Regions from separate parts of the Mesobacillus thioparans genome, predicted to be linked through region 2. Evidence: riboswitches for the same ligand, from Rfam matches in the RefSeq annotation. Region 2 holds a riboswitch; each other region holds the start of a gene.
What was found. Region 2 has a riboswitch for S-adenosylmethionine ahead of ACNAZ4_RS11305 (methionine ABC transporter ATP-binding protein). Riboswitches for the same ligand answer to the same signal wherever they lie in the genome.
Positions count from the first base shown of each region.

Region 1: linked by a shared signal. The riboswitch ahead of ACNAZ4_RS05090 (methionine biosynthesis PLP-dependent protein) and the one ahead of ACNAZ4_RS11305 (methionine ABC transporter ATP-binding protein) in region 2 are both predicted to bind S-adenosylmethionine.
Region 3: linked by a shared signal. The riboswitch ahead of ACNAZ4_RS21010 (methionine ABC transporter ATP-binding protein) and the one ahead of ACNAZ4_RS11305 (methionine ABC transporter ATP-binding protein) in region 2 are both predicted to bind S-adenosylmethionine.

Region 1 is NZ_CBCSFH010000002.1:121,407-124,684, forward strand. It holds gene ACNAZ4_RS05085 (M4 family metallopeptidase) at 1-1,376, shown strand, start outside; SAM riboswitch class I at 1,549-1,660, shown strand; gene ACNAZ4_RS05090 (methionine biosynthesis PLP-dependent protein) at 1,796-2,911, shown strand; gene metC (cystathionine beta-lyase) at 2,908-3,278, shown strand, end outside.
Region 2 is NZ_CBCSFH010000006.1:7,349-10,626, reverse strand. It holds gene ACNAZ4_RS11315 (chromate transporter) at 118-693, shown strand; gene ACNAZ4_RS11310 (chromate transporter) at 690-1,220, shown strand; SAM riboswitch class I at 1,363-1,467, shown strand; gene ACNAZ4_RS11305 (methionine ABC transporter ATP-binding protein) at 1,542-2,555, shown strand; gene ACNAZ4_RS11300 (methionine ABC transporter permease) at 2,545-3,210, shown strand; gene ACNAZ4_RS11295 (MetQ/NlpA family ABC transporter substrate-binding protein) at 3,229-3,278, shown strand, end outside.
Region 3 is NZ_CBCSFH010000017.1:69,534-72,811, forward strand. It holds gene ACNAZ4_RS21005 (methionine ABC transporter permease) at 1-226, opposite strand, end outside; gene ACNAZ4_RS21010 (methionine ABC transporter ATP-binding protein) at 216-1,247, opposite strand; gene ACNAZ4_RS21015 (hypothetical protein) at 1,319-1,498, shown strand; SAM riboswitch class I at 1,664-1,767, opposite strand; SAM riboswitch class I at 1,858-1,960, opposite strand; gene map (type I methionyl aminopeptidase) at 2,141-2,884, opposite strand; gene ACNAZ4_RS21025 (ZIP family metal transporter) at 3,142-3,278, shown strand, end outside.

The sequences.
Region 1 (3,278 bases), on a different contig from region 2:
CGCAGGAAGCAGATCAGCTTGGCGGAGATGTAGTCCGACTACAGCAAGTATACAACGGAGTGCCAGTATGGGGAGCCACCCAGGCTGCACGCGTCGATGAAGCAGGAGTGCTACAAGTTTTCACAGGTACAGTCAGCAAGGGATTGGAAGGAAAACTGGTAAAGGCTTCAAATAAGAAATCACAGAGAGATGCAATTACAGCAGCTGAAAATGATTTGGGCTTCAAACCAGAATATGAATCATCTCCATCTGCTGAATTGGTTGTTTATCCTGCAGAAGATCAGGCCGTATATGCCTACCATGTGACATTGAATTTCCTGAGTCCTGAACCAGGTAACTACCAGTACTTCATCAATGCGGTGACAGGTGAAATCATCAATAAGTACAATGCCATTCATACTGCCGGCAAAACCAATCCATCCTTAAGTGGAACCAATACGGTAGGTTCTGGTGTGGGAGTGCTCGGAGACCAGAAATCATTGAATACTCTTCTTTCAAATGGCTCTTATTACCTGCAGGATAATACCCGAGGAAATGGCGTTTTCACTTATGATGCGAAAAACCGTCAACAAACTCCTGGTACACTATGGGCCGATGCTGACAATAACCTGAATGCAAAATATGATGGTGCGGCGGTCGATGCTCATTATTATGCAGGCCTGACTTATGATTACTATAAAAACAAGTTTGGCCGGAATTCGTATGACAACAAAGGCGCAGCATTAAAGTCAAGTGTCCATTATGGCCGAAGCTACAACAATGCATTCTGGAACGGACAGCAAATGGTGTACGGTGACGGCGATGGCACAACCTTCATTCCTCTTTCAGGTGGCCTTGATGTTGTGGCACATGAATTGACACACGCTGTGACAGATTTCAGTTCCGACCTTGTTTACCAGTATGAATCAGGCGCACTAAATGAAGCGATTTCTGATATCTTTGGTACACTAGCTGAATTCCATGACAACAATAATCCTGATTTCGAAATCGGTGAAGATATCTATACACCAAACAAGGCCGGTGATGCACTCCGCTCCATGAGCGACCCGACAAAATACGGCGATCCAGATCACTATTCCAAGCGTTATACTGGAACTTCTGATAACGGCGGTGTCCATACGAACAGTGGAATCATCAACAAAGCAGCCTACCTTCTTAGCCAGGGCGGCACACATTATGGTGTGACAGTATCAGGAGTCGGTACTGAAAAATTGGGTGCAATCTTCTATCGTGCAAACACAGTGTATTACACTTCTTCAACCAACTTCAGCCAGGCACGTGCTGGAGCTGTACAAGCTGCTAAAGACCTGTACGGATCAACTTCCCCAGAGGTAGCTGCTGTCAATAAAGCTTTTGATGCAGTGGGAGTAAATTAATAGCTTCATATTTAATCAGACTGGCTCTTGTTTCAGAGAGCCAGTCTTTTCATATGGTTCCCATTCCGCGGTGATTTTATCTCCCCATTACTTCACCGCTTTAATTAAATGATTGACAATCTTATAGAAGAGCGGTAATATTTAGAGAAATTTAATAATTCAATTATATGTAATCTTATCCAGAGAAGCTGAGGGTCCTGGCCCTATGAAGCTTCAGCAACCTTCAACTTTGTTGAAAAGGTGCTAACTCCAGCAAGTTTTTTTTAAAACTTGGCAGATAAGAAGATGGCTGACATTTTTAAAGTCTTCTTCTTGAGAAGGCTTTTTTGTTTTTTGTTTAATTTTCCGCTATGAATTTAATAGCGAAAATTCCCATTCAAAAATTGCCTCCTGCCGATCAATCATTAGGAGTGAGAATATTGGTTAAAATTGATACAAAGTTAGCACAGCTTGGCAACAGGAGTGAAACTTCAACTGGTGCAGTTAATCCGCCCATCTACTTAACGACAGCATACCGTCATGAAGGTATTGGTCAGTCCAGCGGTTATGACTATGTCCGCACTGGCAATCCTACTCGTGAAATATTGGAAAAAGCGATTGCGGACCTTGAAGAAGGCGATCGCGGATATGCCTGCAGCTCAGGGATGGCGGCCATCTGGACTGTTCTCTCATTATTCCAGTCTGGCGATGAATGGATTGTCTCTAAAGATTTGTATGGTGGCACATACAGGCTTCTTGAGCAGGGATTCAAAAAGTGGGGATTAAATAGTACATACGCTGACATGTCCGATTTAAATGAAATCAAAGCAGCCATCAATCATAATACGAAGGCACTGTTCGTGGAAACACCGACAAACCCGTTGATGGAACAGGCCGATATCCAGGCGATTGCGAAAATTGCCAAAGACAACGGGATATTGCTGATCGTGGATAATACCTTCTACACTCCCCTTCTTCAAAAGCCATTGACACTAGGCGCGGATATTGTGATCCATAGTGCGACGAAGTATCTTGGCGGCCATAATGATGTGCTCGCAGGACTGATCGTTGCCAGAGGAGAAAAAATCTGTGATTCCCTCTTCCTCCACCACAACGGTGGCGGAGCGGTGTTGAGTCCATTCGATTCCTGGCTTCTGCTCCGCGGCATGAAAACATTGTCATTAAGGATGGAGCGTCATGAGCGTAATGCCAGGAAGCTGGTTGCATTCTTGGAGAATCACGGTGCTGTAAAGGATGTCCTTTATCCTGGCAGAGGCGGAATGATTTCTTTTCGAGTCCAGTCACCTGCTACCGTAAATCCATTTTTGAAAAGCCTTTCCACGATCACTTTTGCAGAAAGCCTTGGAGGCATTGAGAGCTTCATCACCTACCCGGCTACTCAGACACATGCTGATATTCCGGCTGAAGTCCGTGAAAAAACCGGCGTTTGTGACAGGCTGCTGCGATTCTCTGTGGGAATTGAGGATTGTGAAGATTTGATAGAGGATTTGGAAGCCGCTTTTAAAAAGGCATATGAGGAGGCTGGAGGTAAATGAGCCATCCATATACCTTCGAAACCAAGCTTCTCCATAACAAATATAAGGTGGATCCTGCAACTGGCGGAGTGAGTGTCCCGATCCAGCATGCTTCTACCTTTCATCAGTCTTCAATCGATCATTTCGGAAAATACGATTACAGCCGCAGCCTGAACCCTACCAGGGAGGCGCTTGAGGATATAATCGCTGAACTGGAGGGCGGTCTCAGGGGATTTGCATTTTCATCTGGTATGGCTGCGATTTCAACTGCATTTATGCTGCTTTCGCAGGGAGATCATGTGGTAATCACCGAGGATGTTTACGGCGGTACATACAGGATGGTGACACAGGTGCTGAACCGATTCGGGATTGAACACACGTTTGTGGA
Region 2 (3,278 bases):
TATAATTCCTTGAATTTGACATGCAGTTTCAAATATATGAGTCTATAATAAAATAAAAGAAATAAGAATTATAGAAAGCGACTGCATACGGCTAAAAACAGAAGAGAAGGTGAAGTTTTGAAACAAAGAGATTTATTCCTGGCATTTTTTCGCGTGGGAATCCTTGGTTATGGCGGCGGGCCGTCATCGATTCCGCTTGTACATAAGGAAGTGGTAGATAAATATAAATGGATGGACTCTGATGAGTTCGGTGATATTCTTGCTTTGGGAAATGCGCTCCCTGGTCCGATCGCGACGAAGATGGCAGGCTATATCGGCTATCGAGTGGGCGGAGTCGTGGGAATGATCAATGCCCTGGCCGCAACGATGGTCCCGACAATCGTCCTGATGATTTTCCTGCTTACTGCCCTGAATTCATTCAAAGATCAGCCCTGGGTAAAAGGAATGGCCGATGCTGTCGTACCGGTCGTTGCCGTCATGCTCGCTGTCCTGACCTGGGACTTCATCAAGAAATCGGGGAAATCGAAGCTTGGCTGGGCTTGGACAGCTGTTGCGCTGATTGCCAGCCTGGTGCTGCTCCAAATCCTGAATGTACATCCTGCAATTTTAATTTTCATCCTGCTGCTTGGGGCTTTATTAAAAAAAGACTCTTCACCATCTGAACAAAAACAAATGGGAGGGGAGCAAAAATGATCTATTTCCAGATATTTTTAGCGTTTTTCATTCCCGGTATTTTAGGCTACGGCGGCGGTCCTGCCTCGATCCCGTTGATTGAAAATGAAGTCGTCGACCGATATGACTGGATGACGGTCAATGAATTCAGTGAAGTACTCGCGATGGGCAATGCACTCCCGGGACCGATCGCGACGAAGATGGCCGGGTATATTGGCTATTCAGAAGGAGGAATCCTCGGCGCCATTGTCGGTGTGTTTGCAGCCGTGGCACCATCGCTGATCCTGATGATCGGTCTGCTGGGACTGCTGATGAAATACAAGGATTCCCCTCGTGTCAAAAGGCTGACAATCATCGTCCGTCCTGTGATTGCCGTGCTCCTTGGAGTCATGACCTATGATTTCTTTTTCTCCTCCTATGAAGGTGTCGGCATGACACAGACCATCCTGATCGGCGGAATCAGCTTCGTCCTGATGGAGAAACTGAAGGTGCACCCGGCCTATGTGATCGCTGGTGCGCTCGTCTATGGAGCCCTTGTTTTAGCTTAAACAAGGGTTTTTCTTTTGAAAATAAATTCTCTTACAGCCACAACGGTGTAAACGATTTCAATGGAAATCATTGAAAAAAACTTTGTTGACAAATATATCAGATAGTTTTAATATTTCAATTATCGAAACGAACTTAATAAGTTACTTATCAAGAGAGACTGAGGGATTAGGCCCGATGACGTCCGGCAACCTCCTTTATGGAAAGGTGCCACTTCCTGCAGAATGGTTTCATTCTGAAAGATAAGTCGTATAGATATTTACGATGCCTCTTTCTTTGAATGAAAGAGGCTTTTTTTATTGAGAGAAAACGGGGGTGCAAAAATGATTGAAGTGAAGAGCCTGGTCAAGGTATATGAAACGAAAAAGGGATCGGTGACAGGTGTTGAAGATGTTTCGTTAAAAGTAGAAAAGGGCGAAATTTACGGGATTGTCGGATATAGCGGAGCAGGCAAGAGTTCTTTGCTGAGATGCCTTAATCTCCTAGAGAAGCCCACATCGGGAGAGATTTATATTGATGGCGTGGAGCTCACCTCTTTAAGCAAGGGCGAGCTAAGGAAAGCCCGTTTGAAAATTGGGATGATTTTTCAACATTTCCATCTTGTAAGCGCAAAGACAGTCAGTGAAAATATCGCTTTTGCGCTAAAAGCTGCCGGCACTGCGAAAACAGAGATAAATGAGAGAGTGCTAGAGCTTTTACATATGGTGGGGCTTTCCGACAAGAAAGACGTCTATCCTGCCCAGTTGTCCGGCGGCCAGAAACAGCGTGTTGGCATAGCCAGAGCGCTGGCGAATAATCCATCAGTCCTGCTATGCGATGAAGCAACCTCCGCTCTTGACCCAAGCACGACCCGCTCTATTTTATCTCTACTTAAAAAGATTAATAGAGAGTTAGGAATCACAATCGTGCTTATAACGCATGAAATGGAAGTGGTCAAGACGATTTGCGACCGGATGGCCGTGATGCAGGATGGAAAAATCATCGAAGAGGGAAATGTCTACGATATTTTTGCCAATCCACAGGAGCCGCTGACAAAGGATTTCGTCAACTCCATCCTTCAATTCGAATTGCCGGAAAGACTGAGGAAGGAGCGGGAAGGTAAATTGATCAAGATCTATTTCCAGGGCGAGATTGCCGAGCAGGGTGTCATCTCGGATGTATTCCAAAAATTCAAGGTGAGGGGAAACATCCTCCACGGAAAAATCGAGTATATCCAGGAGATCCCACTAGGGATTTTCATTATGGAAGTTTCGGGCGAGACCCTTGAAATCGACAGGGCCATTGACTATATCGCATCAAGGACAAGAAATCTGGAGGTGATTGAAGATGCTGCTTGATAACCTGGTCGCACTGCTGCCGGAACTGAATAAGGCATTCTTTGAAACAATCTATATGGTCGGCATCTCCATCCTTGTTTCGATCATTGTTGGGCTGCCGACAGGGGTTCTTCTTTTTGTCACCGATAAAGGCCTGTTCCTTGAAAACCAGCTTTTTAAAAATATTGCCGGTTTCATCGTCAATATGATCCGGTCGGTTCCGTTCATCATCCTGTTGATCGCCCTGCTGCCGCTTGCGAATTTAATCGCCGGCACGACAATCGGGCCGACAGCCGCATCCGTTTCATTGTCTGTTGCGGCGATTCCGTTCTTTGCGAGAATCGTCGAGCAAAGCTTGCGCGAAATCGATAAAGGGGTCATCGAGGCAGCGGTGGCCACCGGAGCTACTCCGTGGATGATCATCAAGGATGTCCTGATTCCGGAGGCGAAGCCGGGAATCGTCCAGGGTGTCACCATCACGATCATCAGCCTTGTGGCCTACTCGGCAATGGCGGGGATTGTTGGCGGCGGCGGAGTCGGTGACCTGGCAATCCGTTTCGGTTATTACCGTTACGACAATACCATCATGATTACAACAGTGATTATCCTGATATGCCTTGTCCAGCTGATCCAGTTTGGCGGCGACAGGATTGCTAAATTAGTAGACAAAAGATAAAAATTGGGGGTTATTAAAATGAAGAAATTATTGTTCTCTTTACTGTTACTTTTATCAATCGGGTTGTT
Region 3 (3,278 bases), on a different contig from region 2:
GGATGATTGCGACGAGCAGGATAATGAATGGCACTGAGCGGAATATGTTGATGACACTGTTAAATACGTTGAAAACAGGTGCGTTTTCAAGCAAATGACCTTTCCTGGTGACGACAAGCGCAATGCCGAGCGGCACTCCGAGGACTGCTGAAAACAGCAGGGAGAACGCAACCATTTGCAGTGTTTCAATTAATGCCTGGGTGATTTGTTCTGAGTTAACTAGCATGTGCGGTCACTTCCTTTATGTTGACTTTTTGCTGATTGATAAAATTAAGAGCCCTCAAAATTTCCTTATCACTTCCCTGGAACTCGACAATCAGGTTCCCGAATGGAATTCCCTGCAGCTCGGTGATATTCCCGAACAGGACATTGATATGGATATCGAACTTCTTTGAAAGCTGTGAAAGCAGCGGCTCGCCAGCTGATTCGCCAACAAAGTTGATCTTGAATACCTTTTGCAGGCCTGCATGTCCTTCAATGATCCTGCGAACGGAATCGGGAATCCTGTCATTCATGATTGTGCTGACAAAATTCCTGGCTGTCTCTGTTTTTGGGGCTGAAAAAACTTCAAAAACGGAGCCTTCCTCAATGATTTTTCCTTCCTCGATGACAGCGACCCGGTCACAGATTTCCCTGATGACAGACATTTCATGGGTGATGATCAAAATCGTAATGTTGTACTCCTTGTTGATTTTTTTCAAAAGCTGAAGGATCGAACTGGTTGTCTGCGGATCAAGCGCTGATGTCGCTTCATCGCAAAGCAGGATCTTAGGCTGGGTTGCCAGGGCCCGTGCAATGCCAATGCGCTGTTTCTGCCCGCCTGAAAGCTGGTCAGGATAATTGTCTGCTTTATCAGCGAGACCGACAAAATCGAGCAGCTGATAAACCCGCTCTTTGATTTTCGCCTTCGGAAGCTTACCTAGAACGAGCGGCATCGCGACATTTTCAAATACCGTTTTGGAGTTCAAGAGATTGAAATGCTGGAATACCATTCCGATATTCCTTTTAACCTCCCGCACTTCCTTTACCGAAAGGGAAGTCATGTCGCAGCCATCGACAATCACCCGTCCTGACGTCGGCCGTTCCAATAGATTCACACAGCGGATCAGTGAGCTTTTTCCTGCACCGCTAAAACCTATGACCCCGAATATCTGTCCTTCTTTGATTTCCAGATCGATCCCATTAAGTGCCGCTACCTTGTTCCCGCGGCTTTCATAAACTTTCTCCACTTGTTCAAATGTAATCAACTGTCTTCCTCCTTTGTCTTGAAAAGCGCAAGCGCCTTGGTCAGCCCCGACAAGCGCTGGAGGGCCGACCTGTGAAGTCATTCTTTGACTTCATTGGGCGGACCGAACTCGAAAAGTATAGCCGACTGTCCAGAAACGCAGAAACTGGAGACTCCGACAAAGAAGCGCTTTTTGCTTCTGCCGGCGGAGTTGAAGTTTCGGAGTTTCTAGGAGGCGACACTAGACGTGCGACTCGAGCTGCTCAAAGCTAACGCTTATCGCAAGATACTCCAGGGAGCCCACTCAGGGATGAAAACTGGCTAGGCGCTGTAGCTAGACACTAATTTGATAAAAATTCAAAGTTTCTTATAAAGAAAAAAACCTCTTCCCGGGAAACAGGAAGAGGGCATGCCGCAACGAATGCTGGACAAGAACTCTTCTTATCTCCCAAGCTCATGCTTGCTGGATTTGGCACAGTCCTCAAAGTGAGTCCGCTGCCGAGGCTTCATAGGGCCAGTCCCTCCGCCTCTCTTGATAAGAAAGTAACGATATGAAATTGTAGGTGGGGTTCTTTGGAAAAATAAAAAGTCCCCTTCAGAAAGAAGAGGACATGAAATGAAAAGTCGGCCTCTTCTTATCTTTCAAGCTTCTGCTTGCTGGATTTGGCACAGTCTCCAAAGGAGTCCGCTGCCGAGGTGTCATAGGGCCAGTCCCTCAACCTCTCTTGATAAGAAGTAATTCGAATATTGAGTTGTTGTAAATCTTGTTTATTACTTTACTGCGTCGCAGAGAATGTGTCAATCATTTTGTTGATTTTTTTTTTAGAAACACGAAAAATAGGAATTTAGTATTAATTGAGACGTATGCGTAAAAAAAAAGAAACCCCTGCAGCAGCAAGGGTTTCAATCCAAAATCTATCTGGTAATCACAAGCGGTCCATTTTTAGTAAGGATGATCGTATGCTCACATTGTGCAACAAAACTGTTTTCTGTGACATAAGTCCATTCATCATGTTCGTATTGGAAAACTTCTTCCTCACCAGTGGAGATGAATGGCTCAAAAGCGATGACCATTCCTTCTTTCAGAAGTTCGTCATCCCATGGCTCATGATAGTTGTAGATGTGATCGGGAGCCTCATGGATTGTCCGCCCGATTCCATGTCCGGTCAGGTTTTTAATTACTTTCAGACCGTTCTTTCGCGCAGTCGCCATAACGGCCTTGCCAAGTCCGCTTTTCTTCGACCCTGGTTTTGCTTTTTTTAAGCCCGCTTCAAAAGCCTCTACAGCTGTTTCACATATCTTTGTTAAAATCGGGTCACCTTCGCCAACGACAATGGAAATCCCTGTATCGGCAAAATAACCATTTTTCGATCCGGAAACATCGATATTAACGAGATTGCCTTCTTTGATGACACGGCTCCCCGGAATCCCGTGGGCCACTTCTTCATTCACGCTGATGCATGTATACCCTGGGAAATTGTACTCGCCTTTCGGAGCAGAAATAGCCCCATTCTGCTCGAACAAGGCGCCTGCCAATTCATCAAGTTCCTTCGTTGTAATGCCAGGCACGGTTTTCTGCACCAATTCGTCCCGAATCAAGCCAACAATCCGGCCAATTTCTTTTAATCCGTTAAAATCTTCTTCTGTTTTTGCAATCATGACTTAGTTCCCTTCCATGTATAAACTATCTTATTAGAGTATCCCTTTTTTGGGTGAAAATCCATTCATCCGGCTCAAAGCCTGGAGATTAAAAATAAATAAGATTGGAATAACGTTTAGAATGTAGTAATCTTGATAAAACATATCCAGAGCGGTCTGATTTATGTAGAACAAGATATATTCACCACTTCATCATCCATATAATACATTAAAATGAATTACATTTGATTACAGAGCAAGTCTTGGGAGGTATAAGGATGCTTGAATATTTTATGGGCTTACATCCAGTTGTCCAGGCGCTGATCGGGACCTTGTTTACCTGGGGAATGACAGCTTTGGGCGCTGCTTTAGTGTTTACAACGAAAAATCCAAACCAAAAATTTCTGGACAGTAT